2 regions of the Neobacillus phoenicis genome follow, and region 2 is predicted to be linked to the other one. Evidence: riboswitches for the same ligand, from Rfam matches in the RefSeq annotation. Region 2 holds a riboswitch; the other holds the start of a gene.

Region 1 (4,436 bases), 760 kb from region 2:
TCACTACTCGGTTCTGCTTTTGCCTCTTCCTTTTTTTCTGGTTCGTTTTGTTTTTCTACTTGAACAGTTTTTTCTTCTTTTTTTGTTTCCTTCGTAGTTTGTTCATTCGATCCACATCCAACTAAGGAGAACAAAACGAATAATAGACTAAGAAATGCTGTACCTTTCATCCATTTTTTCATAGGTGCGCCTCCTCTAGGTTGCCCCTCCTAACTAGTAGGAGGGGACAAATTTTACTTATGAAAATCTTTTTCTTTGCTTCATATAAACTAGACTTCCAATTAGAATAATTAAAAGACCAACCACGAGCATGTTATACATATCTGATGCAGTATTTGGCAACGTATGTCCCTTCACACTATTACTACCATTATCTTGATTAGGAGTTGTCTGTGCTGGTGTCTCTTCACTAGGTGTTTGAGTCTCAGGCTTCTCCGTTTCAGGCTTTTGTTCAACTAATGGAAGCTGATATAAGGAGCCTTTTCCTGTTGTATACAGCTGATACGAAGCTAACGCCTGGATTCCTTGTGAAGTGGTAAACGCATCACTTACGTCTCCTCCCTGCCAATCAAAGCCGCCATCGGCATTTTGGAAGGATAGAAAATATTCAACAAGACCTGTAAATGGAGCTGTTTTCGCATCCACCCCTAAAGTTGACAGGGCAATGATGGTCTGGGCTGCTGTTGAGCTATTATTTATTTTTGATGCTTGATATTGTGTTGATAAATACTGGATGGCAGCATCGACCTTGCCCTTCACTTCAGGCTGTTCTTTATATGGAGCAAGAGCTGTTAAAATCATCGCAGTTGTATCAATATCGCTGGTAGCACTTTCATCCCATGCCCAGCCGCCATCTTGATTTTGTCTATCTAACAAATGCTTGACTAACTTTTCTCTCGTCCATTGTGCTGATTCAGGAATGGAAAAGTCCGCGCTATCTAATGCAATAAGTGCATAGGACACCCCAATTAACCCTTGCTTTGTCACATTACCATTGTAAATTGCCTCCACCAAATTGAATCCTTCTACGTTGGTTGGATCTCCACCTGCTGCAAGAATTCCAAGAACATACCGCTCTGTATCGGTGATTCTATTGAACTTCCCTTGTTTTTCCTTGACTAGAGATTTTACTGATGCAATGTATGTAGCAGGAATTGTCTGTCCTGTTTGTTTTAAGGCAATTACTTCCCATTCGCCTAGATTATTCTGCAACACATATTTGCTGGCTGAATCAACGGAAGTTTGAATTGTTTTTTCAGAAACCGTTCCACCAGATGGATTTGGGTTTGCTTCTCCTCCAGTGTTAGCATCACCTGATCCATCTTCCCAAGATTCAAGTTTAAAACTAATTTGATTTCCTGATTGAAGCTGATAGCTGTCCGCTCCAACCTCAGCCATTTTATCGTTTACGTAAAATGCCCAATAATTTGTGCCTTCTGCTTGTATATCATTAATAGAGGTAATCATTTTTCCGTAGTGGCTTTCACTGTATCCAACCTTATCAGGGCCAAGAATTACTTGTAATAGTTGAAATGCAGTTGGACTTCCAATCACTTCAATTCCTGATTGATCAGTAACGTTACTTTTATCACTATTAACCACTTTGAGCGAAACCGTATTCTGTGGGGTTTTTGTCCAATCTGTCAAACGGAACGTTAATTGGTCACCATTTTGGACGACATAGGTGTCAGAACCAACCTGTGCAGCAACACCATTGATAAAAAATGCCCAATAATTTGTCCCTTCTGCTTTTACCCCATTAATTCCTGTGAGCATTTTCCCATAGGAGGTATCAGAAAATTCAACATTGCTTTCACCAACAGCTGCTATTAACGCTGCTGTTGCGGTTTCAGTATCACTGATTTGAACAGAGGATTTTGCTAAGATTGGGTCAGCTCCATCCAAACCCAAAATTGTAATGGACACTTGTTTCCCTTGGTCAGCTGCTAGAACAGGAGCTTGTAGTCCGCTCGTGAATAGAGTAAAAATTAGCAGCATGACCATCCACACATTACTTTTCTTCATCATTTTGAAACTCTTCCTTTCCTAGTTAAATAGACATAAAAAAATCCCCCTAAAAGGAGGAGGAGTGTTATGTACGTTAAGGAGGAAACGAGAAACCGCTTCTATTCTTAACACTCTCCTATCCGCGTAGGCTGTTGTGTTCAAAAACAGGCAGGTTTCCTGGCTCATGATCATCGCTCCCTAAGTCTTCCCATCTATCGACAGTGACAAATTTAGGTTGCTCCCATTTACAGTGGCGGGACCGCGTTGGCTTTAAACCAACTTCCCTATTAAGCTTAAAGTCTATCAAAGACCTTAGCACCTGTTTTACCGAGCTATTTTTTTATGTTAACCCTATTATAGTAAAAAACAGTCAGGTTTGTATATATTTAATATCTATAATGGTGCTTTTTTTGATTCGCTGATAAATTCTTAAATCCGCTGATAACAGTTGAAAATTCGCTGATAAATTTCTAGATTCGCTGATAAACCCAGAAAATTCGCTGATAAAAAATTTAAACTTTAAATTTATTGTGTAATTTTACACTACAATTTGTAATTTTAGCAGGAATTAATTAAAAATTGGAATTCAATTGTAAAAATATTAGTCGTTTTCCATAAAAAATAGGAGAAGGCACACATAGCCTTCTCCTATTTTTTATCTTCAAGTAGAATTTTCTTCAGCTCTGACCAACAATGAATTCTTGGCAGTTGAATGTGTAGGTTGTAAGAGCTGTTTTTCATTAATACTTTTGATCCTGACTCCATAAGAGTCCCCAATACTGCGGGTTTGTCGTCAAAATAATAATCTAACCCTAAATCTTGAATGATGTTAATCTTTTCTGAATCCTTCATCCCGCAATAAAAAGAATGTTCATCGACGGGAAAACCAGCTTTTACTAGCCAGTTTCTCGTACGTTCACAATGCTCCACTGGTCTTGAGGTAATATAATAAATCTCATGTCCTTCAAGTTTAAGCTCGTTCAGAACCTCAACGGCATGTGGAAACGGTGAACAGTCTGTGTAATAAATCTCCTCCAAGGAATCATGCCACATCCTGCTCCCTTCTTGATCACTTAACCCGAAAGGCTCATGGATTTCAAGAGTTGTTAAGCTATGGTAAGCTTCAATAGGAACAGCCTTCTGTAATTTTTTATTATACAAATGAAAGGCATGCTCTCTTAGATTTATTAATGTATCATCGATATCAAACCCAAACTTCATCAGATGTCTGCTTTCTTATTGCTCAATATTTCTACATAAATTAGCCATTTCGATGGCAGAGACAGCAGCATCCCAGCCCTTATTGCCTGCTTTTGTTCCCGCACGCTCAATAGCTTGTTCAATGGAGTCTGTTGTTAACACCCCAAAAATAACTGGAATGCCAGTAGTTAATGCAGTCGCTGAAACACCTTTAGCTGCTTCATTACAAACATAATCAAAGTGAGGCGTTGAGCCACGGATAACGGTACCAAGCGTGATTACTGCATCATATTTTTTACTATTCGCCATTTTTTGAGCAATTAACGGGATTTCAAATGCACCTGGCACCCAAGCGATATCAACGTTTGCTTCTTCAACACCATGTCTTTTTAGCGCATCTTGTGCTCCGCCTAATAATTTGCTGGTAATAAATTCATTAAATCGTCCAACCACGATTCCAACTTTTAATCCTGATCCTACTAAATTTCCTTCAAATGTGTGTCCCATGTGTATGCCTCCAAATAATTATATTTTTGTCTTTATATTAAGGCTTTGTTAAAGTGGTCTGTTGATTTCCGTTCCAGGCACACTTCGCTTTCCGCGGGGCGTTCCGGGAGCCTCCTCGTCGTTCCTCCTGCGGGGTCTCCCGAGACCGCTACTCCCGCAGGAGTCTTTGCGCCTTCCACTCCAATCAACAGAGTATAGAAATTAACAATGTTCTTTAACACAGTCTATATTAATAATGAAACATGTGCCCTAATTTATCATGCTTTGTTCGTAAATAATTGGCGTTTTCTTTTCTCATTTCCATCTGCAGTGGCACTCGCTCAATTACTTCGAGGTCGTAGCCCTTCAAACCTTTAATTTTACGGGGATTGTTCGTTAACAGCATCATTTTCTTAATGCCTAAGTCCTTCAAGATTTGAGCCCCGATGCCGTATTCCCTTAAATCAGCTCCAAAGCCAAGCTTTTCATTCGCTTCAACGGTATCATAGCCTTCTTCTTGCAGCTTATACGCTCTCATTTTATTTAACAGGCCGATTCCGCGTCCTTCCTGGCGCATGTACAAAAGCACGCCATTTCCCGCTTGATTGATTTGACTTAAGGCTGCATGAAGCTGTGGCCCGCAATCACAGCGGTAGGAACCAAAAACATCTCCTGTTAAACATTCTGAATGAACTCTGACAAGAACAGGTGTATCAGGGTCGATTTCCCCCTTCACTAATGCA
Region 2 (4,436 bases):
ATATACTAAAGGATTTACAAGCTAAAAGAGTTTATTTATTATCTGACCCTATTGTAAAGGACTTAGGTGTGATTCAACCCATTCTGACCATCTTGGAAGAGCTAAATATTGAATTTCAATTAGATACTAATGTTGTGCCGGAGCCTCCAATAGTGGTGGGGAATCAAGTGGTAAGTGAAATTAGAAAATACAATCCTTGTTTAGTTATTGGTGTAGGCGGAGGGAGTGCGCTGGATTTAGCAAAGGCTGCTGCCGTCCTTGTAGAAAACGAAGGCTGTGTAGAGGACTATTTAAATTTAAGCGGAACGAAAAAGCTTTCAAAAAAGGGGCTACAAAAGGTTTTAATTCCGACGACATCTGGAACGGGTGCAGAGGTTACAGATATCGCTGTTTTTTCTTTAGAGGAAACCAAAGATGTTATCACTCACGAATATTTGTTGGCTGATTATGCAATTGTCGATGCATCGTTAACTTACACATTACCACCAAGAGTAACAGCTGCAAGCGGCATTGATGCCTTCACACACGCCTTAGAGGCTTATACTTCAAAAAACGCCACTCCACTAACCGATATTTTAGCACTAGAAGCAATGAGAAAGATAATTGATAGTATTCGTACGGCAGTAGAGAACGGTCAAGATAGGTTAGCAAGAGAACAAATGTCATTAGCCAGTTTATTGGCGGGATTAAGTTTTTTTAATGCAGGTGTGGCTGGGGTTCATGGTCTAGCTTACCCCCTTGGTGGCTTATATAAAATACCTCATGGGGAATCAAATGCTGTTTTATTACCTTACGTCTATGATTATATTTGGCCGGCTTGTTTGGAAAAAATCATGATTGTCGCTGACCTATTTTCGATAACGAGCAAGGGGAAAAGTGAAAAGGAAATCGCGCAGGAAGTGGTTCATTGCTTACTAGACTTAGTGCAAGATGTCGGTCTGCCTACAACACTAAGTGCGTATAACATCCAACGGAAGGATGTTAAACGGTTGGCTGAGAATGGGTTTAAACAGAAAAGGCTATTAAATAGGAGCCCAAAAGAGTTTACTATTGAAGCAATTGAGCAAATTTACGTCAAGGCTTATGAAGGAGTTATAACAAAAGATAACTAACTTATGGAGAAGGGGGAAGCCTTTATGTATAAAAAAGTCATTGAACCTCGTGTTTCTGAGACGGACGGGGTGGGTCATATCAATAATACAACCATACCAATTTGGTTTGAAGCAGCTAGAAACGAAATTTTCAAATTATTTACCCCTGACTCTTCCTTTGAAAATTGGAAAATGATTATTCTCAATATGAACGTGGATTATTTAAAACAAATATATTTTGGAAAGGATGTAGAAGTTTTTACATGGGTTAAAAGGATAGGAAATTCCAGTTTACAGCTTTATGAGGAAATCCATCAGGAAGGAAGAATTTGTGTAAAAGGAACAGCCACTTATGTAAACTTTAATCTCAAAACACAACAATCTGAAACAATACCTCAAGAGATTAGAAGAGAACTAGAACTGAACCTATATCAACGGAGTGAATGATATAGAAAAAGATGCTTGATATTTTATGGAATATATACTAGTATTTATTTTAACCGCTTTATACAAGATGTTGTTATGTTTTTGTTATTAAAAACCATATATTGTGTTTGCCTTGAGAAGAGATGCCGTTAGGCTTAATAGGGAATCTGGTGAAATACCAGAACTGCCCCCGCAACTGTAAATGCTGACGAAATGGGAAAACCACTGTATAAGAGAGTTTAATTGATTAGGCGCTTATACGGGAAGGGCTCATAGTAGGGAGAAGCATAAGTCAGGAGACCTGTCTTTCTTAAGATGTTTCAACTTCTTCGGGGATTGAGAAGATGAAACGGTGGCGACAGGAGACACCTGAAATTTTTTCGTCTTCCGTATTGTTATCGTTTCATCCGCTCAATTCACCTTGAGCGGATTTTTTTATTTTGGAGGAAAAACTATGACCATTATGGTACAAGAAGAGCTTGCTTCTGTTTTGGAAACTATTAATCAAGCTGAACAGAAATTTAACATTGATGCCTCTGATTTTAAAAAGCATATAAAACAGTTGGGAGGAACAGACTTAGACGTTAAAAAGCAAGCGCTATTTTATGCAGTTAACCAAATAGCATTAGATCAACCCGATTGGACATTCATGGCAGCTAGCTTGTATTTGGATGAATTATATTATGAAGCAGCAAAAAATCGGGGATATGAATCCACGAAAAAATATGGAGAATTTTATGAACTCATTAAGAAACTAACGGATATAGGAATTTATTCTAGTGACTTACTAACCCTATATAGTAAAGATGAAATACATAGTTTAGCAAAAGAGATCAGTCAAGATAAGGACCACTTGTTTAATTACATAGGATTATTCCTATTTGCAGATCGTTACCTTGCACGTGATTATGAACGGAACGTCTATGAACTTCCTCAAGAGCGTTTCATGATTATTGCTATGACGCTTATGCAGTACGAAAAGAACTCCATTCGCTTAAGTCTAGTAAAAGAGGCATATTGGGCTTTAAGCAACTTATATATGACAGTTGCAACTCCTACCTTAGCGAATACAGGAAAAAGCTTTGGTCAGCTCTCCTCATGTTTTATTGATACGGTTGATGATTCACTTGATAGCATTTATTTAAATAATTGGGATATTGCCAGGTTGAGTAAAGATGGTGGGGGAATTGGAATCTATTATGGTAAAGTTCGTGCTTTAGGTTCCGATATTAAGAAATTTAGAGGAAACTCTTCCGGTGTTGTCCCATGGATCAAGTTAGTAAACGATACAGCTGTTAGTGTTGATCAGTTAGGTCAGCGGCAGGGAGCCATTGCTGTATATTTGGATATTTTTCATAAAGATATTATGAATGGATTCCTTGACTTAAAAACAAATAATGGAGATGAGCGACGGAAAGCTCATGATATTTTTACCGGGGTTACTATTCCGGACTTATTTATGCAAAAACTTGAAGAAAAAAATGATATTGGTAAAAGTATTGGAGAATGGCATACGTTTTGTCCGCATCAGGTAAAACAGATCATGGGCTGGAAAGATGAAAATGGAAATCTTCTTGGATTGGAAGATTTTTATGATGAAAGTGATCATAAATATTTTTCCGAGAAATATGAGGAGGCGGTAAGTAACCCACTTCTTCCCCGTAAAACATATCGAGCTATGGATATTATGGCACGAATTATGGTTTCACAACTAGAAACAGGAACTCCGTACATGTTTTACCGTGACGAAGTGAACAGGAGAAATCCGAATAAACATCTTTTAGGTAAGGGGCGTACTTCTATCTATTGCAGTAACTTATGTACCGAAATTACGCAAAATATGTCACCTACAACGATTTTTAACGAATATCAGGACGAAGAGGGAAACATCGTAATGATACGTAAACCAGGTGATTTTGTTGTGTGTAATTTGTCTTCTATTAATCTAGCAAGAGCTATACCGGCGAACATCCTAGAAAGATTAATAAGTATACAAGTTAGAATGTTGGATAATGTCATTGACTTAAATACAATCTCAGTGGGACAGGCACAGATTACGAATAAAAAGTTTAGAGCCGTTGGCCTTGGAACGTTTGGTTGGCACCATCTTCTTGCACTAAAGGGAATTCAATGGGAATCCGATGCGGCCGTTCATTTTGCAGATGTATTATATGAAGACATTGCTTTTTACACCATTCGGTCTTCAATGGAATTAGCAAAAGAGAAAGGGTTGTATAGTCAGTTTAGCGGTTCTGAGTGGCAAACAGGTGACTATTTTACACGTAGAAATTACCAGACAGATAGGTGGAATGATTTAAAGAGGAAGGTAGCTATTCATGGTCTTCGAAATGGGTGGCTTATGGCTATTGCACCAAACTCTTCAACAGCAAAAATTGGTGGTTCAACAGATGGAATTGATCCTATCTATTCGGTGGAATACGCTGAAGAGAAGAAGAATTTTAAATTTAAAGTGACAGCACCTGACCTAAACCATCACACCTACAATTATTATCGTCGTGCAAGGCATGATATTGATCAAGTTTGGAGTATAAAACAGAACGCTGCTCGAGGACGTCATATTGATCAGGCAATTAGTTTTAACCTATATGTTCGACATGACATAAAAGCGAAAGATTTATTAAATCTTCATTTGGAATCTTGGAAGCAGGGGCTGAAGACAACTTATTATGTAAGAAGCACGACACAAGCTGAAATAGAAGAATGCGAGGCGTGCCATAGTTAATGGGAGGAGAACTTCATGGAAATTCATTCACCTTTATTAAAAATTAAACTACTAAATCCGAAGTTTCCGAATAAAACGACAGCAATAATTAATGGGCAGTCTTCAGGATTGCTTAACTGGAATGATATTGCGTACCCACAAATGTACGATTTGTATCAAACATTATTATCTAATTT

Evidence for each region. Region 2 has a riboswitch for cobalamin ahead of AA0X95_RS15005 (ribonucleoside-diphosphate reductase subunit alpha). Riboswitches for the same ligand answer to the same signal wherever they lie in the genome.
Region 1: another riboswitch for cobalamin. It lies ahead of AA0X95_RS18845 (DUF4430 domain-containing protein); the one in region 2 lies ahead of AA0X95_RS15005 (ribonucleoside-diphosphate reductase subunit alpha).

What each region holds. Positions count from the first base shown of each region.
Region 1 is NZ_CP154847.1:3,637,846-3,642,281, forward strand. It holds gene AA0X95_RS18840 (DUF4430 domain-containing protein) at 1-182, opposite strand, end outside; gene AA0X95_RS18845 (DUF4430 domain-containing protein) at 238-2,028, opposite strand; cobalamin riboswitch at 2,157-2,345, opposite strand; gene AA0X95_RS18850 (5' nucleotidase, NT5C type) at 2,656-3,228, opposite strand; gene ribE (6,7-dimethyl-8-ribityllumazine synthase) at 3,244-3,714, opposite strand; gene AA0X95_RS18860 (bifunctional 3,4-dihydroxy-2-butanone-4-phosphate synthase/GTP cyclohydrolase II) at 3,944-4,436, opposite strand, start outside.
Region 2 is NZ_CP154847.1:2,880,480-2,884,915, forward strand. It holds gene AA0X95_RS14995 (iron-containing alcohol dehydrogenase) at 1-1,112, shown strand, start outside; gene AA0X95_RS15000 (acyl-CoA thioesterase) at 1,137-1,538, shown strand; cobalamin riboswitch at 1,642-1,841, shown strand; gene AA0X95_RS15005 (ribonucleoside-diphosphate reductase subunit alpha) at 1,972-4,260, shown strand; gene AA0X95_RS15010 (ribonucleotide-diphosphate reductase subunit beta) at 4,276-4,436, shown strand, end outside.